3 regions of the Catonella massiliensis genome follow, and region 2 is predicted to be linked to each of the others. Evidence: predicted binding sites of a transcription regulator. Region 2 holds the regulator's gene; each other region holds the start of a gene.

Region 1 (8,227 bases), 550 kb from region 2:
AAATAAAGAGGTGGTTCATTATGTCAAATGTTTTGGATAAGTCCGGAAATGACAGCCTAAAGTATCGTAAACTCTACAACTGGGCGCATACCCTTATTCTTAGCGGAGTGATAAAGGATGGGGAGAAGTTCCCATCGGAGCACGTGCTTGCGAAGAAATTTGGCTATTCAAGACAGACAGTAAGGAATGCGCTAAAGCAGCTTGAACAAGAAGGACTAATTACAAGAGTAAGAGGAAGCGGCACCTTTGTTTCTTACAAAAATGCAGAAAGTGACAAGGAAAAGAAGCATATAGGACTTATTCTTAGCTACTTTTCAGATTATCTCTTCCCGCAAGTGTATGAGGGAATCAGGTCGGTTCTTGAGGAGAAAGGCTATTTCATAGATGTGGCGGTTACCAAAAACAGACTTAATGATGAGGCTATATACTTAGAAGGATTTTTAAAAGCAGGGGTATCGGGGCTTATAATAGAAGGTACCAAGTCAAGCTTTCCAAATCCTAATATAAGACTTTATAAGGAAATAGTGAAAAAGAAAATACCAACAATATTCATACATAACCACTACTCAAATCAGAACTTTAGCAGTATAGAGATGTCGGATGCGGAGGCGGGCTATGAGCTGACCAAACACCTTATAAAGAACGGACATAAGAGGATAGGAGGGATGTTCAAGTATGACGACATCCAGGGTCAGGAGAGGTATAAAGGTTTTATAGGGTGTCTTTCGGACTATGGGGTCAAGTTTGATGATGACTATATCAGATGGTACTCAACTAAGGATATGGCGGAGAAACAAAGAGACAAAATATTTGCAAAAACATTTAGAAAAGCAAAAGATTGTACAGCTATGATAATGTACAATGATGAGATAGCCTACTCTTATCTGGATTTCTTAAAAGATAAGGGGGTATTAGTACCAAGGGACTTATCAATGGTTTCGTTTGATGATGCCAGGCTTGTAGAAAATGAAAGCCTTAAGATTTACTCTGCTGTGCACCCAAAGGCTGAGCTAGGGATGACTGCGGCAAAGAAGTTGATAAAAATGTTGACAGACAGCCATTGGCAGAATAAAAATTACTCCCACAGATTTCCCGTCGTACTTAACGATGGTAATTCTGTAAGGGACATAATAGAAAAATAACAGGAGGGAATAATGATGGAAAAGTTATATTTTGTTGTAGGTTCACAGGATTTATACGGTGATGAGTGCCTTAAGCAGGTGGCAGATGACAGCAAAGAAATGGCTGAATTCTTAAATGAAAAGCTAAAAGGGATAGTAGAGGTAGAACTGCTTCCTACAGTTGAGACTTCAGAGATTTGTATAAATAATCTCCGCAAGGTGTCAAATGATGATGACTGTGTAGGTGTAATCACCTGGATGCATACATTTTCACCTGCGAAAATGTGGATAAAAGGCTTGCAGGAGCTTAGAAAGCCTCTTCTCCACCTTCATACTCAGGCAAATGAAAAGCTTCCTTATGACAGTATAGATATGGACTTTATGAATCTCAATCAGGCTGCACACGGCGATAGAGAGTATGCCTCATTTTAGCAAGAATGGGAATCACACACGAGGTTGCAGCGGGATTTTACAAGCATTCAAATGTAATTGCTAAGATTAAACGTTTTGCAGAGGTATCTAAGGCTATAGCATTTTCAAGGAAACTTAAAGTCGCTTCCTTTGGTAACAATATGAGAGAAGTTGCTGTTACTGACGGCGATAGGGTAGAGAGCCAGATTAAATACGGCTGGGAGTGTAATTATTACGCAATTGGTGATATAGTAGATATAGCAGCTAAGGTGTCAAAAGAAGAAATCGATGCTAAGATGAAGGAATATGCTGACAAATACACTATGGCTACCACAAACACAGAGGCTGTAAGTGAGCAGGCAAAGTATGAGGTAGCTATTGAGAAGTTTTTAGAAAAGAATAAAATTGGAGCCTTTGCAGATACCTTCCAGGATTTACACGGGCTTAAGCAGCTTCCGGGACTTGCTGTACAGAACCTTATGACAAAGGGTGTTGGCTTTGGTCCGGAGGGAGACTACAAGATATCAGCCATGTCAGCTATACTTATGAAGATGGCTGAGGGTAGGGAAGGCGCTACAGGCTTTATTGAGGACTACACCTATGACCTTACAGAGGGAGAGGAGCTTGAGCTTGCTTCTCATATGCTTGAGGTTCCACCAGCATTTGCAGCCACCAAGCCTGAGATACAGGTTCATCCACTTGGAATAGGCGGGAAGGATGATCCTGCAAGACTTGTATTTGATGGTGTTACTGGAGATGGAATTCAGGTAACAATGGTGGATATGGGAGATAGATTTAGAATTATATGTGCAGATATAGAACTTGTAAAACAGCCTAAGCCAATGCCTAAGCTTCCTGTGGCAAGGATTATGTACCGACACAAACCTAATTTTAACATCGGAACTTCAGCCTGGTGCTATGCAGGAGGTGCTCATCACTCGGTGGTATCTACAGCGCTTACAAGGGATGATATAGCTATGTTTGCAAGGCTTACAGGCACAGAACTTATTACAATTGGTGATGACACCACAGAAGCTGATTTACAGAAGTTCTTTATGAAATAAGGAGGCCGTTATGCTAAACGAGCTTAAACAAAGAGTTTACGAAGCCAATATGCTTTTACCAAAATATGGTCTGGTTACCTTTACCTGGGGTAATGTATCTGGCATAGACAGGGAGAAGGGACTTGTGGTTATAAAACCAAGCGGAGTGGAATATGATAAACTAAGACCTGAGGATATGGTTGTAGTTGGCCTCGATGGAGGCAGGGTGGAAGGAGAGCTCAACCCTTCCTCTGACACCAAAACCCACATTGAACTCTACAAGGCTTTTCCAAATATAGGTGGAATAGTGCATACTCATTCTCCTTATGCAGTAGGCTTTGCGCAGGCAGGCGAGGACATACCTTGCATGGGTACCACCCAGTGCGACTATTTCTATGGGAATATACCTTGCATAAGGCATCTTACCAAGGAGGAGATAGATGAGGATTATGAGAAGAATACCGGTCTTGTGATAGTAAAGGCCTTTAATGAAAAGAATATCAATCCTGACTATGTTCCTGCCTGCATCTGTAAGAGCCACGGCCCATTTTCCTGGGGAAAGACACCTTTTGACGCTGTGCATAACGCGGTAGTTATGGAGGAGGTAGCCAAGATGGATATCTTTGCTAAGATAGTAAATCCTAAGGCGGAAAATGCTCCTGCTCATTACCTTGAGAAGCATTTTACAAGAAAACATGGACCAAATGCGTACTATGGGCAGAAGTAAGAAATGGAGAGAATATGGGAAATGAAGCGATTTGCAGTGAGAAGTCTAGGCTTATAAAACAAGGGAGGACATCCCTTGGTATAGAGTTTGGCTCAACCAGGATAAAGGCTGTACTTGTTGATTTTAGCGGAGAGGTTCTGGGTGTTGGTGTCTATGACTGGGAGAACTCTCTTAAGGATGGGATATGGACTTACCCTTTAGAAGAAATCCACGCAGGGCTTAAAAAGTGCTATACTTCTCTAAGAAAAAATGTAGAAGAAAAGTATGGAGTTACCCTGAAAAAAATAGGCTCAATGGGCATAAGTGCCATGATGCATGGACTTATGGCATTTGATAAAGAGGGAATGCTGCTTACACCTTTTAAGACTTGGAGAAATAGCGATACAGAGGATGCTGCGGATGAACTGACCAGGATTTTTAACTTTAATATACCTCTTAGATGGACTATAGCCCACATTTATCAGGCAGTTCTTGATAAGAAGGACTATGTGAAAGAGCTTGAATTTGCTGTAACATTAGCTGGATACATACATTTTAAGCTCACTGGAGAAAGAGTTATAGGTGTAGGAGATGCGGCCGGTATTTTTCCTATTGAAAATGGGAATTATAATGAAAAGATGATTAAAGACTTTGAAAAGCTGGTTCTGGATAAGGGTTACCACGTAAAGCTTATGGAGCTCTTTCCTAAGGTGCTCTCAGCAGGAGATAATGCAGGTAGTTTGACATCTGAGGGAGCAGCATTTCTTGATGAAAGCGGAAACCTGGAGGCAGGAGTACCTCTTTGTCCGCCTGAGGGAGATGCAGGAACGGGAATGGTGGCTACCAACTCGGTAGCTGTAGGTACAGGAAATGTATCTGCAGGCACATCCATTTTTGCCATGCTTGTGCTTGAAAAGGGCTTATCAAAGCTTTACAGAGAGATAGATATGGTGACTACACCAGACGGGTACCCTGTAGCTATGGCACATGCTAATAACTGTACCTCAGACTTAAATGCCTGGGTGAATATATTCAAGGAATTTGCAGAGCTTTTTGGAATAAAGGCAGATATGGGTGAGCTGTATGGCAAATTATATAATGCTTCCTTAAGCGGAGATAAGGACTGTGGGGGACTTCTTTCTTATGGCTATTATTCGGGGGAGGGTATAGTCCACCTGAATGAGGGCAGGCCATTGTTTGCAAGAATGCCTGAGAGTAAGTTTAACCTTGCAAACTTTATGAGATCTCATCTATATGCTTCACTTGGAGCGGTTAAGATTGGGCTTGATATTCTCCTTAAGGATGAAAAGGTTAAGGTGACTAAGATTATGGGGCATGGTGGGCTCTTTAAGACACCTCTGGTTGCACAAAGCTACCTTGCAGCAGCAGTAAATGCTCCTGTTACGGTTATGGATACTGCAGGAGAGGGAGGCCCTTGGGGAATGGCTGTACTTGCGTCTTACCTCATAAATAAGGATAACATGAGCCTTTCTGAGTATCTGGAAAAGATAATATTTAAGGATGCGAAAGGAACTACCATAGAGCCTGATGTTAGAGATGCAGCAGGACTTGAGGCTTATATGGAGAGGTACAAGGCAGGGTTAGAGGTAGAGAAAAGGGCTGTGGAAGTGTTATAAGGATAAATATGAGTCTGTGGCAGGGTGGTTGCATTTGTCACAGGCTCTTGAAATATTGAAAAATCATAAAAATCAGGTGTAAAAGTTATTGAAAAGTCATGAAATTTTGCCTCAAAGGTTATTGAAAAGTCACAAATTCTATGCAATAATGATACTATAAAGTCATGGATAGGCCTTACTCAGTAGCATAAACTCATTTACCCCATGGTAAATGTAAGTTAAAAATATCAAACGGAGGGTATACTATGAAGATTTTTGTGGACACAGCCAATGTAGAGGACATAAGGAAAGCAAATGACATGGGGGTTATTTGCGGAGTTACTACCAATCCTTCTCTTATCGCAAAAGAAGGGAGGGACTTTAGGGAGGTAATTAAAGAGATTGCTTCCATTGTAGACGGACCAATCAGTGGAGAGGTTAAGGCTACAACCACCGATGCGGAAGGCATGATAAAAGAAGGCAGAGAGATAGCTGCTATTCATAAGAACATGGTTGTAAAGATTCCTATGACTGTAGATGGTCTTAAGGCTGTTAAGGTACTTGCTACTGAAGGGATAAAGACCAATGTAACCTTAGTATTTAGCGTAAATCAGGCTATACTTGCAGCCAATGCAGGTGCAACCTATGTGTCACCTTTTGTTGGAAGACTGGATGACATCAATCAGCCGGGTATTGACCTTATCCGCCAGATAGCAGAAGTATTTAGTATATATGGATATGAAACAGAGATAATAGCAGCATCCATCCGCAATCCAATCCATGTTACAGACTGTGCTCTTGCAGGAGCGGACATTGCAACCATACCATATAAGGTAATTGAAGGTATGACAAAGCATCCTCTTACAGACCAGGGGATAGCAAAGTTCCAGGCAGACTATAAGGCTGTATTTGGTGAATAATTGACGAAAAATGAAGGAAATATATTTTGTTAGCACTCAATTAAAAAGAGTGCTAACAAAACCTTGACAAAGCTTTAAATCAGTATTATTATATTAATCGAGCAGTTAATAGCTGTTCGATTTTTAGCTTTTAAACGACTAAATATCAAAAATACAAATAAATATACGAGGTGATATACTATGGGAAATATTGAAAAAGGTTCATTATCAATTACTTCGGAAAATATATTTCCGATTATCAAAAAATGGCTCTACTCCGACCACGATATCTTTTTAAGAGAGTTGGTGTCAAATGCCTGTGATGCTATAACCAAGCTTAAAAAGTTGGATGGAATAGGGGAGTGGAAGGCTCCTGAGGACAATAAATATAGAGTGGATGTAATCACAGACAGCGAAGCAAAGACCATAACTGTCATTGATAACGGTATCGGTATGACTGCTGACGAGGTGAAGAAGTACATCAACCAGATAGCATTTTCAGGTGCTCAGAGCTTCCTTGAGCAGTATAAGGACAAGACAAGTGAGGAGCAGATTATAGGGCACTTTGGACTTGGTTTCTACTCAGCATTTATGGTAGCAAGAAGAGTTACTATAGATACTCTTTCATATAAAGAGGGAGAAAAGCCTGTACACTGGGTATCAGACGAGGGCATAGACTTCACTATGGAAGATGGCGACAGGACGGAGCGTGGTACCAAGATTACACTTTACTTAAATGATGACTGTTACGAATTTGCCAATGAATACAGGGTTAAGGAAATCTTAGAGAAGTACTGTTCTTTTATGCCTGTTGAAATCTACTACACCAATGCAAATGCGCTTAAGGCTGAAAAGACTGAGGTGGTGGATGGCAAGGAGGCAGAGAAGAAGGAAGAGGCTCCAAAGCCAATCAATGATATTCATCCGATTTGGGCTAAGCATCCTAACGAAGTAAGTGAAGAGGACTATAAGGAGTTCTATAGAAAGGTATTTAGAGACTATAAAGAACCGCTTTTCTGGATTCACCTGAATATGGACTATCCTTTCAACCTCAAAGGTATCCTCTACTTCCCTAAGATAAACAACGAGTACGAGGCAGCAGAGGGAACCATTAAGCTCTACAACAACCAGGTATTTATAGCAGATAACATTAAGGAGGTCATCCCTGAGTTTCTGCTTCTCTTAAAGGGTGTAATTGACTGCCCTGACCTGCCTCTGAATGTATCTAGAAGTGCATTGCAGAATGATGGATTTGTTAAGAAGATATCAGACTACATAACCAAGAAGGTGGCTGAGAAGCTTTCAGGGCTTTGCAAGACAGACAGGGAAAATTATGAGAAATACTGGGATGATATCAGTCCTTTCATCAAGTACGGCTGCTTAAAGGATGATAAGTTTGAGGAGAAGATGAAGGAATTCATCCTCTTTAAGGACTTAAACGACAAGTATGTAACCTTTGATGACTATGTAAAGACTATAGAGCCTGAAAAGGTCGAGGAAGAAAAGACTGAAGAGGAACAGAAAGAAGACGGTGCAGAGACTGAGCCGGAGAAGCCTAAGAAGATAATCTACTATGTGACAGATGTGCGTGAGCAGAGCCAGTACATCAACATGTTCAGGGAAAATGGATTAAATGCCGTTATACTTGAACACAGGATAGACCAGCCTTTTATCAATGCTCTTGAGATGAAGAATGATGACCTTAAGTTTGAGCGTATCGACTCCAAGGTAAATGCTTCTGCAAAGAATGAGCTTCCTGAGGAAGAGGTAAAGGCTATGACAGAGAGCCTTTCGGAGCTATTTAAGAAGGCGCTTGATAAGGAGAAGCTTGAGGTTAAGGTTGAAAGCCTTAAGAATGAGAATGTTTCTTCTATGATAACCGTATCAGAAGAAGTACGCAGGATGCAGGATATGATGAAGCAGTATGGTATGGGGGCTATGGGAGATTCTCCTTTTGAGATGGGAGAGGTTCTTGTGCTTAACAGCAACAATGTGCTGGTTAAGTATCTTCTTGACCATAAGGAGGAAGCTGATAATGATAAGGTAAAGCTCTTCTGTGAACAGCTTTACGACCTTGCAGTTATAGCGAACCGCCAGCTTTCCCCTGAGGCTATGACTAAGTTTATAGCAAGGAGTAATGAGGTGCTTAAGCTTTTGGCTGAATAAAATATCTTAAAATAATCATGGCAGTTGATGGGTTATGTTTGTTAATGTGATAGAGGTATATCTCAGTAATGTGGCATAATCTCAGAAGCTGCCATTTTTATTATGAGAAAGTAGAAAAGGAATTATAATAAGGTTAACAGCTTTTATCTATTGATATATGTAGAAGTTGAGTATAAAGATGTGGGTGTCAAAAGTATTTGACACCCATTGATACAGGATTGCTACAGCTGCGCTGTAGCAATCCTTGCAAAAATATTCGTAATCC
Region 2 (12,775 bases):
GACTACAGAGATTCTCTCCCTCTTAGAAAAAGCAATATGGCGGTCTCTCACGAAATTCTTTTATATGTACCTGATGAACCTGGCTCAATCGCCATAATGGCTTCAATACTTGCAGCCAAGGGTATTAGTATTAAAAATATTGGAATAGCGCACAACAGGGAGTTCTCAGACGGGGTACTTAGAATTGAATTTTATGACAGCCATTCAAAAGAAGCTGCACTTGTGGCTATAAAAGAGAGAAATTATAAAATTTTTGATTAAAAAGGGAGGCCATATAATGCCCAAACTTTTATTTATATACAATCCCAATTCGGGTAAAGGTAATATAAGAAAGGAAATATCCTTAATCCTTGAAAAGCTGTCGCTTAAGGGCTATCAAATAACAGTATTTCCAACGGCTAGAAGTGGTGATGCAGATGAAATGGCTAAGAATGAGGGTCATAAGTTTGATTTGCTTGTATGTGCAGGAGGAGATGGTACATTCAACGAGGTTGCCAGAGGCCTTATGGAGTCCAGAAAGCTAGGAAATAAAATCCCTGTGATTGGGTATATTCCTGTAGGCACAGTTAATGACTTTGCAACAAGTCTCGATATACCAAAAGATGTATCCGATGCAGTAGATGTTATTATCTACGGAATGTATAAAGAGGTTGATATTGGTTCTTTCCATGTTGGAGACCAGGGCGAGCTGTATAGCTATTTTACTTATGTTGCTGCTTTTGGCGCATTTACAGAGGTTTCTTATGAGACTTCTCAGGATGTAAAGAACGTTATAGGAAAGGCAGCATATTTTCTTGAAGGAGTTAAAAGCCTTCAAAAAATCAGACCATATCACTTAAGAATAACCTATGATGATTATGTTATTGAAGATGATTTCATATTTGGTATGGTGGCTAACTCAAAGTCAGTTGGGGGATTTAAGGGGATTACAGGTCCTGAGGTGTATTTGGATGATGGAGAGTTTGATGCAATATTTGTAAAAACACCTAAGTCACCACTTGACTTGCAAAATATTATTAATTCATTTATCCTTATGGATATGAAAACAGATAATATCTGTCATTTTCACTCAGGCAACATAAAGATAGATGCAGATGAAGGCTTGCAATGGACTCTTGACGGCGAAGCCGGAGGACTACATCAAAATGTTCAAATAAAAAACCATAAACAGGCGTTAACAGTAAAGGTAAGGTAAGAATAATGGAAAACTTAAACAATGAATTTATTACACTCACAATCGGAAAGCAAAAGAATATAGCACTTATTGCGCATGACGGGAAGAAAAAAGAGCTTATACAGTGGTGTTTGGACAACAAAGCTGTTCTTGAAAAGCACTTTCTATCGGGAACCGGAACTACAGCAAGGATGATAACAGATGCAACTGGGCTGCCTGTCCGTGGTTACAACAGCGGACCTCTTGGCGGAGATCAGCAGATAGGTGCTAAAATTGTTGAGGGGAAGATTGATTTTGTTGTTTTCCTTTCAGATCCTCTTTCTGCACAGCCACATGATCCTGATGTAAAAGCATTTTTAAGAATCTGTCAGGTTTATGATATCCCAATTGCCACCAATAAAGCAACCGCTGATTTTATGATTACCTCTGCTCTGATGGATAAGGAATATGACCATATGATAATTGATTTCAACAAGAATATAGCTGACAGAGCGAGGACCTTATAGTATATGAAAACCAGTGATTTTTATTATGATTTGCCTGAAGAACTTATAGCTCAGGATCCTTTAGAGGACAGAACTGCATCAAGGCTTTTGGTTCTTAACAGGGAAACAGGGGCTATAGAACATAAGATATTTAGTGATGTAATAGATTATCTTAATGAGGGGGATTGTCTGGTTATTAACAATACCAGAGTTATTCCTGCAAGACTTATAGGCGAAAAGGAAGGCACAGGCGGCAAGGTTGAGGTCTTGCTGCTTAAGAGAAGGGCAAATGATGTGTGGGAAACCCTGGTAAAGCCGGGAAAGAAGTTAAGGCCCGGAGCCAGGGTTACTTTTGGAGACGGAAGACTTAAAGCTGAGATTTTGGAGATTGCAGAAGAAGGAAACCGATTAGTCAGATTTTATTATGAAGGCATATTTGAAGAGATACTTGATTCCCTGGGTGAAATGCCGCTCCCTCCATATATTACACACAAGCTTGAAGATAAAGAAATGTATCAGACTGTTTATGCTAAGTATGATGGCTCAGCAGCAGCTCCTACAGCAGGTCTGCACTTTACCAAAGAGCTTCTGTCTAAAATAGAAGAGAAGGGTATAAAAATAGCAAGTATAACATTACATGTCGGACTTGGAACCTTCAGGCCTGTTAAGGTAGATGATGTAAACAATCATCACATGCACACTGAATGGTATGAAGTAAACGCTGAGGCAGCTGACATTATTAATGAAACTAAAAGAAACGGCGGAAGAGTAATCTGCGTAGGTACTACGAGCTGTAGAACCATAGAGTCGGTTGCAGATGAGACGGGGTGTATGACGGCAAAAACAGGAGAAACTGATATTTTCATCTATCCCGGCTATAGATTTAAGGTTATGGATGGGCTTATAACAAACTTCCACCTTCCTGAGTCCACCCTGGTTATGTTGGTTTCTGCATTTGCAGGAAAAGAAAATGTACTTGCTGCTTATGAGACAGCTGTTAAAGAAAGATACAGATTCTTTTCTTTTGGTGATGCTATGATATTGATTTGAGAGTATATAATCTCTTATATAAAGGTGTAATCAAAAAATATGTATATGAGGCACTCTAAGAAGAGTGTCTTTATTATTTTAAAGGACACAAATATTACACAATTTTTATTGCAATTTTCTATTGACAAATTATATATAAGGTGGTATCTTACTAATAGATGTTAGCACTCTAGTTAAGTGAGTGCTAATAATTAAAAGAAAGGAGAGATGAGATGGAACTTGACGATAGAAAACTTGAGATACTTAAAGCTGTCATCAAGAACTATCTTGAGACAGGCGAGCCTGTCGGCTCCAGAACAATATCTAAGTTTTCTGAGTTGAAACTTAGCTCTGCAACAATTAGAAACGAGATGTCTGATCTTGAAGATATGGGGTATTTGGTAAAGCCTCATACTTCGGCAGGAAGAATACCTTCGGATGATGCTTACAGATTATATGTCGATTCGCTTATGCAGACCAAAATAAAGGAAGAAGAAAGTCTTAAAAAGGATTTGATTGAAAAGTCAGATAAGCTTGAGACTTTACTTCAACAGGTTGCCAACTTACTTGCAATGAATACAAATTATACTACAGTTGTATCTGCTCCTAAATATGAAAGCAACAATATTAAATTTATACAGCTTTCAGAGATTGATGAAGAAAATCTCCTTATAGTAATTGTGTTGGAAAAGAATGCTGTTAAGAACACAATAATTAGGCTTGATGAAGCGGTTGAGAAAAGTTTACTTCTTAAGCTTAATATTATGCTTAATTCATTTCTTGCTGGACTTAATATGAAGGACATAAACATAGGAGTTATTGCAAAGATGAAGGAACAGGCAGGAGAATATGTGAACCTTGTCGGAAGAATAATAGATGCAATAGGATCTGTATTCTCTGAAGATGATTCACTTAGAATATATACAAGTGGTACTACGAATATTCTAAAGTATCCTGAACTTAATGATAGTGACAATATGCAAAAGCTTCTTTATACAATCGAGGAAAAGAAAGAACTGAGTGCTCTTCTTACAGACAGGATGGATGATGGCAATGACGATGGCATTCAGGTCTATATAGGAAATGATACGAATGTTGAAAGCTTAAAGGATTGTTCGGTTGTGACTGCAACTTATGAGATTGAAGAGGGTGTATACGGCAAAATAGGCATTGTCGGTCCTAAAAGAATGGATTATGCTAAAGTTGTCGGCTCACTTAAAAATCTTATGAGGCAGTTAGATAGCATATTTAAGCATCAGAGTGAGGATAAAACTACAAAGGCAATTAAGCTTATAGATATGAAAAATGACGTAAATTATGTAAGTGATACATAGAAAGGTGGTAGATTGTGAAAGATAAAAAGAAACATTCTGAAGAAAAAATAGAAAATGTTGATACTGAGGAAACAACTTCAGCTGAAACAGTTTCTGAAAAATCTTTAGATGAAAAAGAATTAAATAAGATAAAAGAAGAAAGAGAAGCATCAAAAGAGGAAGAATATAAAAACAAGATAGATGAGTTAAATGACAAGCTAATGCGCCAGATGGCTGAGTTTGACAATTTCCGTAAGCGCACTGAGAAGGAAAAGTCGCAGATGTATGACTTAGGTGCGAAGGGAATAGTTGAAAAGATTCTTCCTATCATTGATAACTTCGAAAGAGGACTTGGCAGCCTTTCTGAAGAAGAAAGGGAAGGAGCCTTTGCTAAAGGCATAGATAAGGTGTATAAGCAGCTTATGCAGTGCCTTGCGGATGTAGGAGTTACTCCTATAGAAGCTGTTGGCAAGGAGTTCAACCCTGAAATACATAATGCAGTTATGCACGGTGAAGATGAAAATCTTGGCGAAAACACCGTAGCAGAAGAAATGCAAAAAGGCTATATGTATAAAGAAAGTGTAGTAAGACCAAGTATGGTTAAAGTTGTTAACTAGCATTTGCGGGATTGCAATATAAGCAGTTTCGTATCACATTAAAATATAAATATTAAAGCGAGGTAATTATTATGAGTAAAATAATTGGTATTGATTTAGGTACAACAAATTCATGCGTTTCAGTTATGGAAGGTGGACAGCCTGTGGTTATTCCTAATGCTGAGGGTATGCGTACAACTCCTTCAGTAGTTGCATTTACAAAGAATGGTGAGCGTCTTGTGGGCGAGACTGCAAAGCGTCAGGCTGTAACCAATGCAGATAGAACAATATCTTCTATCAAGAGACATATGGGAACTGACTATAAGGTAAATATTGATGGCAAGTCATACAGCCCTCAGGAGATTTCAGCTATGATTCTTCAGAAGCTTAAAGCTGATGCAGAGGCATATCTTGGAGAAAAGGTAACAGAGGCAGTTATCACTGTTCCTGCTTACTTTAATGATGCGCAAAGACAGGCAACTAAGGATGCAGGTAAGATTGCAGGTCTTGATGTAAAGCGTATCATCAACGAGCCTACAGCCGCTGCTCTTGCTTATGGTCTTGATAATGAAAAAGAACAGAAAATTATGGTTTATGACCTTGGTGGCGGTACTTTCGATGTATCTATCATCGATATCGGTGATGGTGTTATTGAAGTTCTTTCAACCAACGGCGATACCAAGCTTGGTGGTGATGACGTAGATAATGTACTTACCAACTACTTCATCGCAGACTTTAAGAACAAAGAAGGTGTAGACCTTTCTACTGATAAAATGGCTCTTCAGAGACTTAAAGAAGCTGCTGAGAAGGCAAAGAAGGAACTTTCTTCTTCAACTACAACCAATATCAACCTTCCTTTCATTACAGCTACTTCTGAAGGACCTAAGCACTTTGAACTTGACCTTACGAGAGCTAAGTTTGAGGAGCTTATCCACGATATAATTGAGAGAACTGCTATTCCTGTTCAGAATGCACTTAAGGATGCAGGGCTTACTGCAAATGATATAGGTAAAGTACTTCTGGTTGGTGGTTCTACACGTATTCCTGCAGTTCAGGCAAAGGTTGCACAGCTTACAGGTAAAGAGCCAAGCAAGAACCTTAACCCTGATGAGTGCGTAGCTATCGGTGCTTCTATCCAGGGTGGTAAGCTCGCAGGAGATTCAGGTGCAGGTGACATCCTTCTCCTTGATGTAACGCCACTTTCACTTTCAATTGAGACTATGGGTGGTGTTGCTACAAAACTTATCGAAAGAAATACAACTATTCCTACCAAAAAGAGCCAGGTATTCTCTACAGCGGCAGATAATCAGTCTGCAGTTGATATCAATGTAGTTCAGGGTGAAAGACAGTTTGCTAAGGATAACAAGAGCCTTGGACAGTTCAGACTTGACGGAATTGCTCCTGCTCCAAGAGGAATCCCTCAGATTGAAGTTACCTTTGATATAGATGCAAACGGTATCGTAAATGTTTCTGCTAAGGACCTTGGAACAGGCAGAGAACAGCATATCACAATCACTGCAGGCTCAAACATGAGTGATGCAGATATAGATAAGGCTGTTAAAGAAGCTGCCGAGTTTGAGGCTCAGGACAAGAAGCGTAAGGAAGGCATTGATGCAAGAAATGATGCTGATGCTATGGTATTCCAGACAGAGAAGGCACTTAATGATGTAGGCGACAAGATTACAGAGGCTGATAAGAGCTCAGTAGAAGCTGACCTTAAGGCACTTAAGGATATTCTTGAAGCTACACCTGCTGACAACGTATCTGATGAAGATATTGATAAGCTTAAGGTTGCTAAAGAAAAGCTTATGGCTAGTGCACAGAGCCTCTTTACCAAGGTGTATGAACAGTCACAGGGCGCTGCGGGAGCAGGTCCTGATATGGGAGGACAGACAGGTCAGACTACATCTAATTCAGGTAGCAATGATGATGTTGTTGATGGAGACTATAGAGAAGTATAATATTTGATAGAAATAGGGCTGTCGCACTAAGCTTTGGCGGCAGCCCAATGCCTGTATAAAGATATAAAATAATCACACTTTACCATAGATATACATAACGAAATGTGTTATAGTTATAAGGCGTTTGTGGTCAATAGGGTGAGTTGTATGTGTTTAAAATAAATTGATGAAAGTGGGATAAATATGGCAGATCAGAAAAGAGATTATTATGAGGTTCTTGGTGTGGCTAAGAATGCGTCTGCTGATGAATTGAAGAAAGCGTACAGAGTGCTTGCTAAGAAGTATCATCCTGATGCCAATCCGGGTGATAAGGAGGCTGAAGCTAAGTTTAAAGAGGCTTCAGAGGCTTATGCAGTACTTAGTGATGATGAAAAGAGGAAACAATACGACCAGTTCGGACACGCTGCATTTAGTAATGGAGGCGGACCTGGAGCAGGCGGATTTGACTTTAGTGATATAGATCTTGGAGATATCTTTGGGAGCTTCTTTGGAGGAGGCGGCGGTGGATTTGACTTCTTTGGCGGCGGAGGCGGCGGCAGAAGAAGTAGCAACAGCCCTCAAAAGGGAGCAAATATCCACTATAGCCTTAGAATTAAATTTGATGAAGCTGTAAAAGGATGTAAGAAAGAGATTACTCTTGATATGAAGGAGGAATGCGCTACCTGTCATGGTAGTGGTGCCAAAGCAGGTACAAATCCTGTAACCTGTAGTAAGTGTGGAGGTTCAGGTCAGGTAACCTATACCCAGCAGTCGCTCTTTGGCATGGTTCGTAATGTACAGACCTGTCCTGATTGTCACGGAACAGGTAAGATAGTCAAGGATAAATGCCCGGATTGCCGTGGTACAGGCTACATCACCAGACGAAAGACCATAGAGGTAGACATACCAGCAGGTATTGATGACGGACAGGCTATCAGAATCAGAGATAAGGGAGAGCCTGGTACAAACGGGGGACCTCGCGGAGATTTGCTTGTAGAGGTACATGTTCCATCACACCCTAACTTCCAGAGAGACGGTTATGATATTTATTCATCAGTGCCTATTTCATTTACACAGGCTGCTCTTGGAGGCGATATCAGGATAAGTACAGTTGATGGTGATGTTATATATACAGTGAAGCCTGGAACTCAAACAGATTCGAGAGTAAGGCTTAGAGGTAAGGGTATGCCTACACTGAGAAATAAGGACGTAAGGGGTGATCATTACATTACCTTCATAGTTCAGACTCCTGCCTCTCTTACCAAAGAACAAAAGAGAATCCTTGAAGAACTTGATGAAACCTTTGAAACCAGATACAGGGCAAAGGGCAATCCGGCAGAAGCAAAGCCTAATGCAAGCCAATCAACTTCGTCAGCTGCTAAAGATGAGGGAAAAGGTAAGAAGGGCAAGAGTTCCAAGAGGAAGAGCTTCGTTGACAATATTAAAGACATTGGCAGGGACTTTTTTGAATAAAATTTGATATATTATTACAATTTAGATAGTGCCTTTAGGTGCTATCTAAATTTGTATATGCCGAATATTCCACTAGGATAAAGTTTGTGAATTAAAGATAAGTCAAAAAGAGGTAGTTTATGTATGAATTGTTGGAAGCTGGTAATTCAGAAAATAGAGTTATTGCAGTTAAAAACGAGGGAATGGAAATAATAAAGATTCCTTATTATTTTAACTCGTTTCATAATTCGAATATATACTTTAAGGTTGATGAAGTGAAATCATTTGATAAAGTAAACTCAGATATTCTAGATAGATTGTGCAGTTATTTTGGCAAGCCTATTCAAATTATGATTTCATCTAATAAGAAAGATGTTGCAAATGTGCTGGAAAATTTTGGATTTGAACGAAAGAGAGCCTGTTACGAGGTTGAAGTAACTAAGGCTGAGTATTGCCTATATGAAAAAGATGATGAGATTAAACTTATAACTGCACATAAAGGTAGTAAAGAATTTGAAGTTTGTGCAGACTTAATGCTTGAACGCTATATCAAAACACATCTGGAAATCAACCCTTGGACAGGTAAAAGATCTGATTTTTTTAATATTCTTCCGGAAAAAGTTGTATATGAGAAAAAGGGTGACAGTATAGAAAATCTGGCATTTATAGAAAATGAAGAGGTTGCTTATGTTTTAGGAAAGGATATAGATTCGTTCAGGAAATTTTCTTCAAATTTGATTTTTAATTTATTTGAAAAATATAAGAATATATACTTTGAAGCAGATGATTGTGACGAATTTGCTATGGAAATAAAAAAATTATTTAATATAGATGATAATATTACTTGGGACACATATATTTATAATGGCAATTTTGAGTGTTGTAATTAAAAAATGACATACATAGTTGTTGAGTGTGAATTAGCCTAATAAAAAGTTTTATGATGTCAAGAAAAAAACTTGACATCTCTTTTTTCTTCTGTTACAATACCTAAGGATTAAAAAGATGGTGAGTTTATTATGGAAAAGAAAGCAGATATACTTGACGAGAGACTTAGAGTTGCCGAACTATATGATTATTATGGTGTGCTATTAAAAGAGGGTTCAAGCAAACTCCTTGAAGCCTATGTACATGAAGACCTGTCTCTTTCAGAAATAGCTGAAACAGAAGGTATATCAAGGCAGGGAGTACACGATAATCTTAAAAGAAGTATCAAACAGCTGGAAGAGTTTGATAATAAACTGGGACTAATTAAAAAATCCGAAGAAATATCCGTTACCTTGGATATGCTTAAAGAAACAATAAGCAAATCTACAGACGAGAAGCTTAAAGAAAATGTAAGGATAGATCTTGACAGACTTTACAATATATTCTAGAAGGAGGAGCTATGGCATTTGACAGTTTAACAGAGAAGCTGACAAAGGTTTTTAAGAACTTACGCGGCAAGGGTAAGCTAAATGAAAATGATGTCAAAGCTGCCCTTAAAGAAGTAAAGATTGCTCTGCTTGAAGCGGATGTTAATTTTAAGGTTGCGAAGAACTTTATCAAGACCGTTGAAGAAAGAGCAATAGGACAGGATGTTATGAACTCCTTAACACCCGGTCAGATGGTTATAAAAATAGTAAATGAAGAAATGACAGCCCTACTTGGTTCTGAGAAAACTGAACTTACCTTAAAACCAACTCAGGAAATAACAGTTATAATGATGTGTGGTCTACAGGGTGCAGGTAAGACAACTACCACAGCTAAGCTTGCTGCGAAGTTCAAAGGTACAAGAAAGCCTTTGCTTGTTGCCTGTGATGTATACAGGCCTGCTGCGATAAAGCAGCTTCAGGTAAATGGTGAGAAGGTTGGAGTTCCGGTATTTACTATGGGTGACGGCCACAAGCCGCCAAACATTGCTAAAGCAGCCTTAGAACACGCTAAGAGCAATGGCTACAATATGATATTTCTAGATACTGCAGGACGACTTCAGATAGATGAAGATATGATGCAGGAGCTTGTAGATATAAAGGAAGCCGTAGAAGTTACACAGACACTTTTAGTAGTAGATGCAATGACAGGTCAGGAAGCTGTCAATGTCGCAACTACCTTTGACTCTAAGATTGGGCTTGATGGAGTTGTGCTTACTAAGCTTGACGGTGATACCAGAGGCGGTGCTGCTCTCTCTATAAGAAGTGTAACAGGAAAACCTATTCTATATGCAGGAATGGGAGAGAAACTAACAGATCTTGAACAGTTTTATCCTGACAGAATGGCTAACAGAATACTCGGAATGGGAGATATACTCACCCTCATTGACAAGGCTCAAAGTGCCCTTGACGCTGAAAAAACCAAGGAACTTGAGCAAAAATTCAAGAAAGCCGAGTTTGACTTTAACGATATGCTCTCACAGTTTGAGCAAATCCAAAAGCTTGGAAGCATTAAGGACATTCTTGGAATGATGCCTGGAGGCCTTGGTGGAAAGCTTGATGATGCGGCTGTTGATGAAGGAGCCTTAGATAAGGTTAAAGCAATTATTTTTTCAATGACTAAGGCTGAAAGAGGGAACCCTAATCTCCTTAATCCTTCCAGAAAGCACAGAATAGCTAAGGGAGCCGGAGTTGATGTAGCTGAGGTAAATAAGCTTGTCAAGCAGATGGAACAGATGAAGAAGGTTATGAAGCAGATGTCCGGAATGATGAAGGGTAAGGGAAAGAAGAAGTTCGGGCTGCCTTTCGGACTTTAATTAGGTGTTAATGCTATGCATTTTCATATATGATACAAGTATCAAAAATTAAAACAAACACATAGGAGGAAAGAAAAATGGTAAAGATTAGATTGATGAGAATGGGATATAAGAGACATCCTTTCTATAGAGTAGTGGTTGCTGATGAGAGAGTAGCTCAGCACGGTAACTTCATTGCTCAGGTAGGAACTTATGATCCAAATAAGGAGCCAAGTGCAATCAATATCAATGCTGAAGAGGCTAAGAAGTGGATTGCTAACGGTGCTAAGCCTACTGAGGTTGTAGCTAAGCTCTTAAAGAAAGCCGGTATAACTGAGTAATCATCGGAGGTAGTCATCATGAATGAATTAGTAAAGGTTATTGCTATGGCCCTTGTTGATCATCCTGATGAAGTCACAGTTACACAGACAGAGGAGAATGGAGAAACTATTCTTCATCTTCATGTTGCTGAAAGTGATATGGGTAAGGTTATTGGCAAGCAGGGCAGAATTGCAAAGTCTATAAGGACTGTTGTTAAGGCTGCTGCCACAAGGGATGATAAGAAAGTCACCGTTGAAATAAAATGATGACAATGGGGGAGGAGTAATCCTTCCCTTTTTTAGTTTGATGCCAAGTGTAGGATTTATAGTGGTAGCAGTAAATGCCTGATAAAATGTAAAAAGTGACACTAACAACCGGAAAATAGTTTGTTATTATGTTTAATGAGGATGGTATGGAAAATTATTTTAGAGTAGGAGTACTTGCAAGTACACATGGACTTACAGGTGGGATTAAGGTATTTCCAACAACTGATGATACAGAGAGGTTTGACAGCCTAAAAAGAGCCTTTATTGACCTTAGTTCAGGAAAAGGGGCTATAAAAGGTAGTGGGATTCTTGAAGTGGAAGTAGATAATGTGAAGTACTTCAAGAATACCCCTATAGTTACCTTTAAGGGTATTGATAATGTTGACCTGATAGCAAAATACAAGGGAATGGATCTTTTGGTTGCAAGAGAGGATGCGCTTCCTTTAGCTGAGGGTGAACACTATGTATCGGATGTAATAGGCTGTAAGGTGACCTCTGATACTGGTGAAGAGTATGGGACAGTATCTGAGGTCATGGATACAGGTGCCAATAAGGTGATAGTTGTAAAGCCTAATGAAGCTCATAGTGAACTTAAAGAATTCTGCCTTCCTCATATACCTGAGTGTGTACTTGAAATCAATACTGAAGAAGGCTTTGTTAAGGTACATATTATGAAAGGCTTGCTTGACTAAGGGGGTATTATGAATTTCCATGTAATGACACTTTTTCCTGAAATGATAGATAATATAGTAGGAGAAAGTATCTTAGGACGTGCCATAAACAAGGGACTCATCAGTGTAAATGCTGTAAATATCAGGGATTACACCCTTGATAAGCATAATAAGGTGGACGACTACTGCTATAGCGGCGGAGCTGGTATGCTTATGCAGGTAGAGCCTATTTACCGCTGTCATAGTGCTATTTCTGATAAAATCGGCCACAAGCCCAGAACTATCTATGTAACCCCACAGGGAAGAACCTTTACTCAGAAAACAGCGGTAGAGCTTGCGAAAGAAGATGAACTTGTATTCCTTTGCGGGCATTATGAAGGGGTGGATGAGAGAGCCTTGGAACTGGTTTGTACCGATTTTATTTCGATTGGTGACTATGTACTCACTGGAGGAGAGCTACCTGCTGTTATTATGATAGATGCTATATCAAGGCTGGTGCCGGGTGTGCTTAACAATACTGAATCTGCTGTGGGAGAATCATTTACGGACGGTTTACTTGAACACCCACAATATACTAGGCCTGAGGTGTATATGGATATGAAGGTACCGGAAATACTTCTTTCAGGCCATCAGGCAAAGATAGAACAGTGGAAACTTGAAGAGGCACTTAAAAGAACAAAAGAGCGCAGACCTGAGCTGTATGAGGAGTACATAAGAACTCATGCCCTGCCTAAGAAAACTAAGCTGCCTGAATAATTAGTTTATGGATGTTTTTAAAGTCCCTTGAAAAAGTTGAGGGTTTATGAGAAAAGTCCCTTGGA
Region 3 (12,775 bases), 690 kb from region 2:
AGTTGCTCCTACAGCCTTCCTTGGAGGTCCTTGCATCATAGGTGAACATACCGAGGTAAGGCATTGTGCCTTTATAAGAGGAAGTGCGCTGGTAGGCAATGGCTGTGTGGTAGGTAACTCTGTTGAACTTAAAAATGTGATAATATTTGATGATGTCCAGGTACCACATTATAATTATGTGGGAGATTCCATTCTAGGTTATCATTCTCACATGGGAGCAGGCTCCATCACAAGCAATGTGAAGGCTGATAAGACAAATGTAGTCATTAAGTCTGAGACTGGCAGCATTGAGACGGGACTTAAAAAGGTAGGAGCCTTCCTCGGCGACTACGCAGAAATAGGCTGCAATAGCGTGCTTAATCCCGGAACTGTGATAGGAAGAAATTCTAACGTCTACCCTCTTTCGATGGTGAGAGGAGTAGTTCCGGCGAACAGTATATACAAGAAAAAAGGAGAGATTGTGGCTAAAAATGCGTGATTTAAGTCTTAATGAATTTTCAGAGAAGCTTTTTAGCAAGGAGGCTGTACCAGGAGGCGGAGGAGCATCAGCCCTTGTTGGTGCCCTAGCCGTGTCTCTTGGTGCAATGGCGGCAAACCTTACTATAGGTAAGGAAAAGTATGCCAAATATTCAGATGAACTAAATGCTAACCTTAAAAAAGCAGAAAAGCTTAGACTCCGCCTCCTTGAGCTTATAGAAGAGGACGCCGCAGGCTTTGGAGAGATAAACAAAGCCTATAAAGTAAAGCCAAGGGATGAAGAACTAATAGAAAAAGCCCTTGTAAGCGCCGCAACCCCTCCTCTTAAGATGATGGAGGCAATTAAAGAGGTAATTGACATTCTTATTATTTTTTCAGATAAAACAAGCGTACTTGTGGTAAGTGACGTGGGAGTAGGTGCTAAGTTTGCGGAGGCAGCCCTTAAGTCAGCTTATCTGAATGTAGTGGTCAATGCAGCGCTTATGAAGGATGAAAAGACAGCCACAGAAATTGAAGAAAAGGCTGAGAGGCTGCTTCATTATGCTAAAAAAGCCGATGAAGTATATGAGAATATCGTAAAGCAGTTAAAGGATAAATAAAACAACTGAAAAAATATCCAATAAAAGCACCAATTGTTGCAAAAATTTTGTCAAAAATATTGCTGTTTAGTTTGATGATTTTTTAGAGCCTTTAGTGTATAATCACACTAGGGAAAGTTTTAAAAATTTCTCGTTTGATTTCAAATTATTCACTCTTTAAGTCTTATTTATTTTAAATTGACTGTAAATAAGTCTAAAGCAGGGAATGGTTTGTAAGCATAAAAGAACAATATAACACAAAGAAAGAGGTACAACAGAATGGCAAAGATTGATTTAACACAGTATGGCATTACAGGAACAACAGAGATCGTTCACAACCCTTCTTATGATGAGCTCTTCAAAGAAGAGACCAAGGAGAGTCTTACAGGTTATGAAAAGGGACAGGTAACAGAGCTTGGCGCTGTTAACGTAATGACAGGTATTTACACAGGTCGTTCTCCTCAGGATAAGTTCATCGTTATGGATGAGAATTCTAAGGATACTGTATGGTGGACAACACCTGAGTATAAGAATGACAACCACCCTGCTTCAAAGGAAGCTTGGGATGAAGTTAAGAAGCTTGCTCAGGAAGAGCTTTCTAACAAGCGTCTTTTCGTAGTTGATGCATTCTGTGGTGCTAACAAAGATACAAGAATGGCAGTTCGTTTCATCGTTGAGGTTGCTTGGCAGGCTCACTTTGTAACCAACATGTTCATTAAGCCAACCGCAGAAGAGCTTGAGAACTTCAAGCCTGATTTCATCGTTTACAATGCTTCTAAGGCTAAGGTTGAGAACTATAAGGAGTTAGGCCTTAACTCTGAGACAGCTGTAGTATTCAACATCACAAGCCGTGAGCAGGTTATTCTCAATACCTGGTATGGCGGAGAGATGAAGAAGGGTATGTTCTCTATGATGAACTACTATCTTCCACTTAAGGGTATGGCTTCAATGCACTGCTCTGCTAATACAGATATGGACGGAAAGCATACAGCTATCTTCTTTGGTCTTTCAGGAACAGGTAAGACCACACTTTCAACAGATCCTAAGCGTCTCCTTATCGGTGATGATGAGCACGGCTGGGATGACAATGGAGTATTTAACTTCGAGGGTGGTTGCTACGCTAAGGTTATTAACCTTGACAAGGAATCTGAGCCTGATATCTACAATGCTATAAGAAGAGATGCTCTTCTTGAAAACGTAACTGTAGATGCAAGTGGCAAGATTGACTTTAAGGATGGAAGCACAACAGAGAATACTCGTGTATCTTATCCTATCGACCACATTGAGAAGATTGTACGCCCTGTATCAGCTGCTCCTGCTGCAGAGAACGTTATCTTCCTTTCAGCAGATGCTTTTGGAGTACTTCCTCCTGTATCTATCCTTACACCTGAGCAGACACAGTATTACTTCCTTTCAGGATTTACTGCTAAGCTTGCAGGTACAGAGCGTGGTATCACAGAGCCTACACCTACCTTCTCAGCTTGCTTCGGACAGGCTTTCCTTGAGCTTCACCCAACAAAGTATGCTGAAGAGCTCGTTAAGAAGATGAAGAAGAGCGGAGCTAAGGCTTATCTCGTAAATACAGGCTGGAACGGAACAGGCAAGAGAATATCCATCAAGGATACACGTGGTATCATCGATGCCATCCTTAATGGTGATGTAAACAAGGCTGCTACAAAGAAGATTCCTTACTTTGATTTTGAAGTTCCTACAGAGCTTCCAGGTGTTGATACACATATTCTTGACCCTAGAGATACTTATGCAAATGCTTCTGAGTGGGATGAGAAGGCAAAAGATCTTGCTGGAAGATTCATCAAGAACTTTGCCAAGTATGAGAACAACGAGGCTGGTAAGGCACTTGTTGCAGCAGGTCCTAAGCTTTAATTAGAAACTAAATAATATATACAGTAGCTTTATCCTCTCCTCGGGGTGACCAGGGAGGGGATATTTTTTTGCCCTGTTAGTGTTGAATATTTTCACGAAAAAGGTATAATTAAATAGTTATATGTTGTTTAATTGTTCGTGCTTGATTGGAGGTATTTATGAAAAAAAAGCTAATGGGACTTGCCTTTGGGGGCGCATTTTTAGTGGCTTCTCTCGGAGTATTCGGCTTAGTAAAGGCAGAAACCACCTCAGAAGATATTACGCCTAATCTCAATGTGGTAAGAAGCATAGAGGACAAGGATCAGGTCAATATGTATAAGGCGGTTATTGACGAAAAGGGATATCAGAACATAACCTTGAACTTTGATGCGGCCAAAAAGGATGAGGTAAATAACGGCTGGACACTCAAGGTATATGATGAAAATAAGGAAGAGCTATACCAGGTGTCTGGGATAAAAACTCAGTTTACCAGCGCGAACTTTGCCTTCGCCAAGGGGAAAACCGTGTACATTTCTGTTGAAAGCGGTATCAAATCTTCTATGTTTATGCCCAAAGGAGTGGAATATAACTTAAACTTCCACACCTATGCAGACAGTGACTATGAAACTGAGAATAATAATAAGTACGTTGATGCCAACGAGATACCTACAGGAGGCGCTGTCAAAGGAAGTATCTTAAATAAGGATGATGAGGATTATTTTGTATATCAGATACCAGAGAGTGGCTATACCAAGGTTTCATTTGAAATACTTGATTTTGTTCCTAGTAAGATCTTGGGCGGCTGGAATCTGGAGATATATGATAAAAATAAAAGCCTTGTATACAAGGAGGCAGGCATCACAAATGACGTAACACTTCCTGAGCTGCCTCTGGCAAAGGGACAGAAAATATACATAAGAATCCATCCTAAGCTTGCCGTAAGTACCTTTGCACCGGTAGAGGTTGAATACAAGTTGAAGGTAAATACCGTAAAGAGTGGTAAATGGGAAGCCGAGAATAACGGAAGCTTCAAAAAGGCAAATAAGTTTAGCGGAACTAAGTATGCCAATATTATAAACAGCTCTGATGAAGACTACTTCACCTTTAAGGCAGCAAAGACCGGCAAATACAAGCTAAGCATAGATACAGGCGACAATGTAAAACATGTTTACAAGGTAGAGGTTTTTGTAAATAATAAGTCAAAGAAAGCTGTATCCAAGGTTACTATGAGTGACAAAAGTTATACATTTAAGGCTAAAAAAGGTCAGAATGTATGGGTTAGGATATATGGAATTTCTGGCAACAGCCCTATAGGCAATAAGTATTCTCTTAAGTATAAGTTTGTTAAAAAATAATATCTAATGTAGCCAAGCCCCAATTGATTTGATACTTTTGGGGCTTGATTAAAATAAGAATTATACTGATTATATTAGGAGGTAACTATGGATTTTCTAAAACTGGCAAGAGAGAGATATTCCTGTAGACAGTTAAGTGATAAGAAGGTTGAAAAGGAGAAGCTTGATAAAATCATCGAAGCCGGCATACTTGCTCCAACTGCAACCAATGCGCAGCCTTACAAGATATGGCTTATAGAAAGCACTGAGGCTAAGGAAAAGCTTGCAAAGGCAAACAGATATCAGTTTGGAGCAGAAGTATTCTTCGTGGTTGGTGCCAAAGAGGATGAGGCCTGGGTAAGGAAGTTTGATAACCACAACTTTGCCGAGGTAGATGCCACCATAGTAGCTACACATATGATGCTTGAGATAACTGAGCTTGGACTGGGTACTACCTGGGTAGGACATTTTGATGCGCCTTTACTTAAGGAGGAATTTCCTGAGATGAAGGGATACGAGCTGATAGCCATCTTCCCTGTAGGCTATCCTGCTGCTGAGGCTAAGCCTTCCGAGAGACATACAGTAAGGAGGGCGGTGGAAGAAGCAGTAATGGTTCGGTAGATGTTTTAATTGTGACAATTTTGTGATAATTTAAAAAACTACTTGCAAAAATATATAAAAGAGGTTATTATATGATTATAGTTTAGCACTCACATAGAAAGAGTGCTAATAATATGAATTCATAATGATTTAATATAAAGGAGGAACTAAGATGAAATTAGTACCATTAGGCGACAGAGTTGTATTAAAGCAGATAGCGGCAGAAGAGACCACAAAGTCAGGTATTATATTACCTGATCAGGCTCAGGAGAAGCCACAGCAGGCTGAAGTTGTTGCTGTAGGTCCTGGCGGAGTAATAGACGGTAAAGAAGTAAGTATGCAGGTTAAAAAGGGACAGAAAGTTATTTATTCTAAATATGCAGGAACCAATGTAAAGCTTGAGAATGAAGAGTATATCATAGTTAAGCAGTCAGACATTCTTGCAGTTGTTGAATAAGTAAAAACAATCTGATTACGAATATTTTATATATATGTAAGGAGAAAGAAAATGGCAAAAGAGATTAAATTTGGTACAGAGGCTAGAAAAGCACTTGAAGCTGGTGTTAATCAGCTTGCAGATACAGTTAGCGTAACTTTGGGACCTAAGGGAAGAAACGTAGTTCTTGACAAGAGCTATGGCGCACCACTTATTACCAATGACGGTGTTACAATTGCAAAAGAGATAGAGCTTCCTGATGAGTTTGAAAATATGGGAGCACAGCTTGTAAAGGAAGCTGCAACTAAGACCAACGATGTAGCAGGTGATGGTACAACTACAGCTACAGTTCTTGCTCAGGCTATGATAAATGAAGGTATGAAGAACCTCGCTGCGGGAGCTAACCCTATCATCCTTAGAAAAGGTATGAAGAAGGCTACTGAGTGTGCAGTAAAGGCTATTTCAAAGATGAGCTCTCCAGTAAAGGGAAAGGATCACGTACAGAGAATAGCTGCTATATCAGCAGGTGATGATGAAGTAGGAACACTTGTTGCAGATGCTATGGAAAAGGTAAGCAAGGACGGTGTTATCACTGTTGAAGAGAGCAAGACTATGAAGACTGAGCTTGACCTTGTAGAAGGTATGCAGTTTGACAGAGGTTATGTATCAGCATATATGTGCACAGATATGGATAAGATGGAAGCAGTTCTTGACAATCCATACATCCTTATCACAGATAAGAAGCTAAGCAACATTCAGGATATACTTCCACTTCTTGAGCAGATTGTACAGCAGGGAGCAAGACTCCTTATAATCGCTGAGGATGTTGAAGGTGAGGCTCTTACAACACTTGTAATCAACAAGCTTCGTGGTACCTTCAATGTAGTTGCAGTTAAGGCTCCTGGATATGGCGACAGAAGAAAAGAAATGCTTCAGGATATCGCTGTACTTACAGGCGGACAGGTAATTTCAAGCGAGGTAGGACTTGAGCTTAAGGATGCTACACTTGAGCAGCTTGGACGTGCTAAGAGCGTAAAGGTTCAGAAGGAAAATACAATTATAGTTGATGGCGAGGGCGATTCAGAGGCTATTAAGTCAAGAGTTGCTCAGATAAGAAGCCAGATAGAAGAAACAACCTCTGATTTTGACAGAGAGAAGCTTCAGGAAAGACTTGCTAAGCTTGCAGGCGGTGTTGCAGTTATCCGTGTAGGTGCGGCTACAGAAGCTGAAATGAAAGAGAATAAACTCCGTATGGAAGATGCTCTTGCAGCTACCAAGGCTGCTATAGAAGAAGGAATAATCGCAGGTGGTGGTTCAGCTTATATCCACGCTTCAAAGGATGTAGAGAAGCTTGCTGCTTCACTTGAAGGAGATGAGAAGACAGGTGCTAAGGTAGTTCTTAAGGCACTTGAGGCTCCACTATTTAAGATAGCTGCCAATGCAGGACTTGAAGGAGCAGTTATCATCAGCAAGGTAAAAGAAGGCAAGGCAGGATTTGGTTTTGATGCACTTAAAGAAGACTATGTAGACCTTGTAAAGGCTGGTATCCTTGACCCTGTAAAGGTAACAAGAAGTGCACTCCAGAACGCTACAAGCGTAGCTTCCACACTTCTTACCACAGAAAGCCTTGTGGCAGACATCAAAGAAGCTGCCCCAGCAGCCCCAGCAGGAATGGGCGCCCCAGGCATGGGAATGATGTAATGATACAAGAATAGAGAGAGAAAGCCCCCACCACAAGCTCGCTTGAGGGTGGGGGCTTTTTCTCTCGTTGTAGGACTGCGAGAGTGCGAAGCACGAAGCAGTCCGTGTATCATTAATGATACTACTGGTTTACCTTCACACTCTTAGGCAGCAAATCAAGATTCTTAATCATATCCGTATCGCAGGTCAGTTTCTTAAGTTTCTTAAGCTTTAATAGCTTAGATACATCAGTCACATAATTTCCGGAAATGTTAAGTTCCTCAAGTAAAGGCATCTTATCTACAAAGTCAAGATTTTCTATATAGGTATTTGCCAGGTTAAGCTTCTTAAGATTAGGGAAATGAGAGAGAAACTTATTGGCATATACACCAAACTTATCAGTGCCTCCCTTGTCTACATCATTGTTATAAATCTCAGTTCCTGATAGATCAAGCTCCTTAAGGACTTTATTATCCCTTAAGCTCTTTACAGAGAGTATAATGTAGTTAATGCCTGAACCATCTGATTTCGGAGAGAAGCTAACTATTTTTGTTACCTGAGGCAGTGAGAATACATCTGTATAATCTCCATAGTGGGCAATGCTTCCGTATCCAAAGTTTATTGTTTTAAGCTTAGGAAGCTTTGCCAGATACTGTGCCATATCCGGCTTAATTAACCAGTCGTAGTCATAGAGAGTAAGCTCTTCGAGGTTATTCATACCTGCAACAGGTTTAAAAGAGTAAGATTCGTTACCTATTTCTTCTATCTCAAGCCTCTTTATTGATGACATACCCGCTATTATACTTAGATCCCTGGCTCTTATATCCACATCGCTAAGAGCGGTGAGCTTGCTAAGATTAGGAAAAGTTATATTATAATTCCATATACCGGATATACTTAGCTTCTTAAGACTCTTTAATGTAGCAAGAGCGCTTACGTCAGTCAAATCTCCACAGCTATCAAGCGTAAGCGAAGTAAGTGATATACAGTTTTTTAAGCCATTAAGCTTAATAACAGGGCAACTGTCTATACTAATACTCTTTAAGTATGGCATATTTTTAACAAAATCAAGAGTCTTTAAGTCTTTTACATTCTTAAAAGCCAGGCTTTCAATCTGTGGTATACCGCTAAATACATTGAAATGTTCAAAGGTTGTATCATAACCGTTAATTGAAAGGGACTTAAGCTTTGTAAGTGAGGTAATACCCGCCAAATCCCAGGTGTCTTTTTCTGCAAAGTCAAGAGAAAGTATCTCAACATTAGGAAATGAAGAAAGGAAGGACAAATCCTTTATAGCATCTCCCTTTTTAAGACTCGTAAAGTTAAGCATTTTAAGGTTCTTATAAGTCTTTAATGCGGATATACTCTTTTCTATGTCGTACAAGCTCGTCGTGCCGAGACCATAGATGTTGCTTACGTTTAAGGCAGGCATATGTGTTAAGTATTCGGAAGAAGTACCTGTATAATAGTGAAGCTTTTTAAGGTTTTTAAAGTCCGTAGTATTATAGCTCTCACCTGCAGGCACTATATCGCCCTCATTGCTAAAATCCAAAGACTCAAGCTCTGTAAATACCTGAAAATCTTCTTCTGTTATGTTTTTAGTGCCTGCAATTTTTAGCTTAACAGGCTTATCCGGAGCACCGTAGTTAGCTGTGTTCTTTGCATATGTAAATATCCAAGGAGTGCTGTCATTTTTCTCAGAAGTAATCGGAACAGCCTCTCTATCTACCTTTAGGTATTTAATGGATTCATAATCAGCCTTTTTAATATCGGAAAGAGGCTTTTTAAATGCGGCTTCGACAAAGTCTATCACTGCCTTGCTTTCAGGCTTTGTCCTATATGTGACAAAAGGCGAAGCAGCTGTTTCTTCCGACTCTGCTGTCGAGCCATTATCACTATATACATCATAGCTTGATGTACTTCTTAGAATCTGTGGAACAAAGATGATGAAAACTGCGCCAATTATACAGAAAATGACTGCTAGAGGCGCAGCGGCACTTGGAGCTGTTTTCCTGTTATAATCAGAACTCCTTCCGGTGTCACCTATATGAAGCTCTTTGATATTGAAAGTCTGGTTGATATTAGGTTTCTCCTCTTCAAGTAAGAACTTGGTGCCACAATAAGGACAGGTAGTGAATTTCCCCATCTGATCTTCCTTGATATCGAGATTTCCCTGACACTGAGGACATTTCATGCTGATGATTTTCATTGTTCTTCTCCCCTTATGAAAATAGTTAACGACATTAAATAAAGTATACCTTTGTCTCGTTTAATATTATACAGCAAATGGTATAAATATTAAAGAGGCAATATATTTTTTTAAGAATTCGTAAGAATTTCTAAATGATTTCTCCAATACTAAGCAAAAATAGCATCTTGAAATAAACGAAAAATTGTAGTAGAATAAAGAGACGGTGTCCTAAGATTTAGGAACTTTAATTTATGATAAGCTTTTAAGGAGGAATTTTTAATGATTTCAGCAGGCGATTTCAGGAATGGCCTTACAGTCGAGATTGACAACAGTGTTTTCCAGATTATTGAGTTTCAGCATGTTAAACCGGGAAAAGGTGCAGCTTTTGTTCGTACCAAACTTAGAGACATAAAGAATGGTGGTGTTAAAGAGACTACATTCCGCCCTACTGAGAAATTCCCTCAGGCAAGAATAGACAGAAAGAACATGCAGTATATGTACGCTGACGGAGATATGTACAACTTCATGGACAATGAAACCTATGAGCAGTTTGCGCTTACCTCTGAGCAGGTTGGTGACGCACTTAAGTTTGTTAAGGAGAATGAGACAGTATCAATGCTCTCACACAACGGTGTGGTATTCTCAATTGAGCCACCTATGTTTGTAGAGCTTGAGATTACTGATACTGAACCGGGCTTTAAGGGTGATACAGCTACAGGTGCTACAAAGCCTGCAGTGGTTGAGACCGGAGCTACAGTCTATGTACCTCTTTTTGTAAATCAGGGTGACAAGATCCAGATTGATACAAGAACAGGCGAATATCTTAAGAGAGTATAAAATTACCGAGCTGTCACAGTTTTGTGCCGGCTCTTTTTATAATTTTAGAGTTAAATATATAAAGGTTTTTAATAATTATTAGCTTTACAAAAAGTAAGGGATTTACTAATGGAGCAGAACTGTGACGGTGTGCTTTTGCGGTATGCTATAAGAGGTGAATACTGCAAAGTGGGATTCTATCGTAAATATTATTAAAGGGAGACATTATGTATAAAGCGGTTTTATTTGATATGGACGGGCTTATTATAGACACTGAAAAGCATTATCAGAAGGCTTGGATACAGGCAGCAAGAGAACTGGGCTTTAACATGACAGAGAAGGAACAGCTTTATCTTAGAAGCTGCAACAAAGAATACGCTGAGCCTATCATGCAGGACTTTTTTGGTCCAACCTTTGACTATGACAAGGTAAGGGACAGACGCAAAGAAATCATGGAAGAGGAGCTTAATAAGCATGGAATTAAGAAGAAGCCTTATGTAGATGAAATACTGGCGTATCTTAAAGAAAATGGCATAAAGAGGGCTTTGGTAACCGCAACTCCAGAGGACAGAGCAAGAAAATACCTAAAAGAAGTAGGGCTTTTAGAACGCTTTGACAAGATTATCTGTGCTGACATGGTAAAGAAAGGAAAGCCTGATCCTGATATCTACCTCTATGCCTGCTCTCAGATAGAAGAGAAGCGTAAGGACTGTCTCGCGCTAGAGGACTCTCCAAACGGAGTCCGCTCTGCACACGGTGCGGAAGTGGATGTGATTATGGTTCCGGACCTCTCAGAGCCTGATGAAGAGCTGAGTAAAATCATTGTAATGAGGGCAGAAACTCTAAATGACGTAATCACATTTTTACAGGGGTTAAAGAAATAATCCCAAATACCTAAAAACCACCCGAAGCCGTACAGTACAAAAACCTAAAAGCAAGGTTCCTATACGGACGTCCCGGGTGGTGTCTTATTGTCAGGTAATTTCTCAAAATATCTTATCCAATAAAATTCCACGAGAAATCTTTCAGTGGCGGTATGAATATGCTGAATATGAGAACCGCCAAAGCTATTTTTATCTCATCAAGTGTAACTTCTGGGCCAGTCTTATGATTGAATGTCCCTTAGGGAAATTATGCAGTTCTTTCTTGCTTACTCCCTTTAATAGTATTTCAAATACAAAGAAAGTAAACATGCCAAGAGGCAGGGATAAGAGGAGTCCCAGGTAGTACCTTCCTGTAAACTTAAGCACCAGGTTATAGATAAAGTATACAACTACTCCCATTATTCCTGAGGCAACAGTAGGGATGACAAAGGTTCTAAATAACTCAATCCTTATTCTAAGCTGCAATCTTATAACAAGCGTACAAAGAACTATAACTATCGCAGGCATAAGCATACCGCCAAGAACAAGTGCAAATATATTTAGACTCGTGTACATAAGCAGGATGTATGTAAATACGATGACAACAAGCATTGCAATTAGGTTGATAACTACAGGTATCATCATACTGTATATACTCTGAATTATAGTACAGAATAGGATGGATACAGTATAAAGAGCAATTGTTGCGGCTCCGACTGTCATGACCTTCCCTATGACAGGATCTGTATCTCCAAAAAGTAACCTTATAATAGGACCTCCAAGTATGGCAAGACCGATGGTTGCAGGAATTGCGATGATTAGGTTGAACTTAAGTGCCATTCTTACCTTTTTGCCTACTTCCTTTTTGGTGCTAAGCACATTACCCCTAACCAAAGAAGGGATGGAAGCAGTTGTAATGGCACTGGTGATACCCATTACTATGTTGCAAAGAAGAAGGAATTTACCCTCATATATGCCGTAAAGCGCAGTATAGGTCTCCTTTGCAACCCCCTTGTGATTGAGGATGTTATTAAACAAGGTCATTGAAATAAGGCCGTTGCTTCTTACAAGTATCTGGCTAAGCATCACAGGCACTGAGGTTGCAAGTATTACCTTTATTAGATAAGGCATGGCCTCCGGCTCACCTTGGTCTCTTTTTCTCTGCCTTTTAAGTATAGGCATATTGACAAAGAGCAGGAAAGAGATGAACATAAGGCCTGCAAATGCACCTGCAAAGGTACCGGTCACACCTCCCGCTGCCCCATACGCTGCTATATTCATAGAGGCAGAGTGGGCTTTTGCAAATGCAAAGGCTGCCCATACACTTATAATGCCATTTACCACCTGTTCAAAAAGCTGCGATATTGCAGTAGGAACCATGGTCCCCTTGCCTTGGAAAAATCCTCTCACTACACCTAAAACCGCAGAAACCAATACTGTTGGAGCCAGTGCCCTCAGAGGTATCTGGATAGCCGGATTGGCAAACATATGGGTAGATATAAAGCCTGCCCCAAAGTAAACTCCGGCTGACAAAATACCGCCTGAGGTTAGGGCAACTATCAAAGCACCAAGAAGAAGTTTAAGCGAGTTGGTGTATTCTTTCTTAGCCGTTCTTTCGGATACCAGCTTTGACACAGCCATAGGCATGCCGTATGAGGAAATGATGAAGCAAAAGTTATATATTTCAAAGGCATAGCCGTAATAACCTATTCCTTCATTTCCAAGTATCCTTGCCATCGGAACCCTGTATACCAGGCCAATGATGCGGACAAGTATAGAGGTTGCGGCCAGTATGCTTCCCTGAATGAGGAAATTATCAGTTTGTCTTTTATTTTGTGAATTCATTGTCTATCTCGTTTCTCAATATTGATTGCACTTACCATTGTACATTTTTTTTGTTAGGATATCAACTTTTTTTAACTTTGACTTTATTCTGA

What was found. Region 2 encodes HrcA, which represses chaperone genes, less so after heat shock. Its sites were predicted from a motif close to TGTTAGCACTCNNNNNNNNNGAGTGCTAACA; they were not measured.
Region 1: a site for HrcA is predicted at 5,845-5,875, ahead of htpG (molecular chaperone HtpG). Genes of this name have one in related genera too.
Region 3: a site for HrcA is predicted at 4,954-4,984, ahead of groES (co-chaperone GroES). Genes of this name have one in related genera too.

Annotation. Positions count from the first base shown of each region.
Region 1 covers NZ_JAEPRJ010000001.1:1,880,211-1,888,437, reverse strand. Annotated here, with positions in the region: gene JJN12_RS08550 (GntR family transcriptional regulator) at 21-1,142, shown strand; gene JJN12_RS14770 (hypothetical protein) at 1,155-1,553, shown strand; gene JJN12_RS14765 (L-arabinose isomerase family protein) at 1,559-2,596, shown strand; gene JJN12_RS08540 (L-ribulose-5-phosphate 4-epimerase) at 2,607-3,302, shown strand; gene JJN12_RS08535 (xylulokinase) at 3,317-4,918, shown strand; gene fsa (fructose-6-phosphate aldolase) at 5,164-5,817, shown strand; gene htpG (molecular chaperone HtpG) at 5,998-7,962, shown strand.
Region 2 covers NZ_JAEPRJ010000001.1:1,328,944-1,341,718, reverse strand. Annotated here, with positions in the region: gene JJN12_RS06040 (prephenate dehydrogenase) at 1-261, shown strand, start outside; gene JJN12_RS06035 (diacylglycerol/lipid kinase family protein) at 278-1,195, shown strand; gene JJN12_RS06030 (methylglyoxal synthase) at 1,201-1,680, shown strand; gene queA (tRNA preQ1(34) S-adenosylmethionine ribosyltransferase-isomerase QueA) at 1,684-2,709, shown strand; gene hrcA (heat-inducible transcriptional repressor HrcA) at 2,922-4,022, shown strand; gene grpE (nucleotide exchange factor GrpE) at 4,037-4,618, shown strand; gene dnaK (molecular chaperone DnaK) at 4,690-6,558, shown strand; gene dnaJ (molecular chaperone DnaJ) at 6,742-8,010, shown strand; gene JJN12_RS06000 (hypothetical protein) at 8,130-8,879, shown strand; gene ylxM (YlxM family DNA-binding protein) at 9,009-9,365, shown strand; gene ffh (signal recognition particle protein) at 9,377-10,717, shown strand; gene rpsP (30S ribosomal protein S16) at 10,795-11,037, shown strand; gene JJN12_RS05980 (KH domain-containing protein) at 11,056-11,283, shown strand; gene rimM (ribosome maturation factor RimM) at 11,430-11,975, shown strand; gene trmD (tRNA (guanosine(37)-N1)-methyltransferase TrmD) at 11,985-12,710, shown strand.
Region 3 covers NZ_JAEPRJ010000001.1:2,018,119-2,030,893, reverse strand. Annotated here, with positions in the region: gene JJN12_RS09090 (acyltransferase) at 1-478, shown strand, start outside; gene JJN12_RS09085 (cyclodeaminase/cyclohydrolase family protein) at 471-1,076, shown strand; gene pckA (phosphoenolpyruvate carboxykinase (ATP)) at 1,335-2,939, shown strand; gene JJN12_RS09075 (hypothetical protein) at 3,098-4,273, shown strand; gene JJN12_RS09070 (nitroreductase family protein) at 4,361-4,873, shown strand; gene groES (co-chaperone GroES) at 5,025-5,309, shown strand; gene groL (chaperonin GroEL) at 5,361-6,989, shown strand; gene JJN12_RS09055 (leucine-rich repeat domain-containing protein) at 7,111-9,177, opposite strand; gene efp (elongation factor P) at 9,439-9,996, shown strand; gene JJN12_RS09045 (HAD family hydrolase) at 10,203-10,859, shown strand; gene JJN12_RS09040 (putative polysaccharide biosynthesis protein) at 11,049-12,683, opposite strand.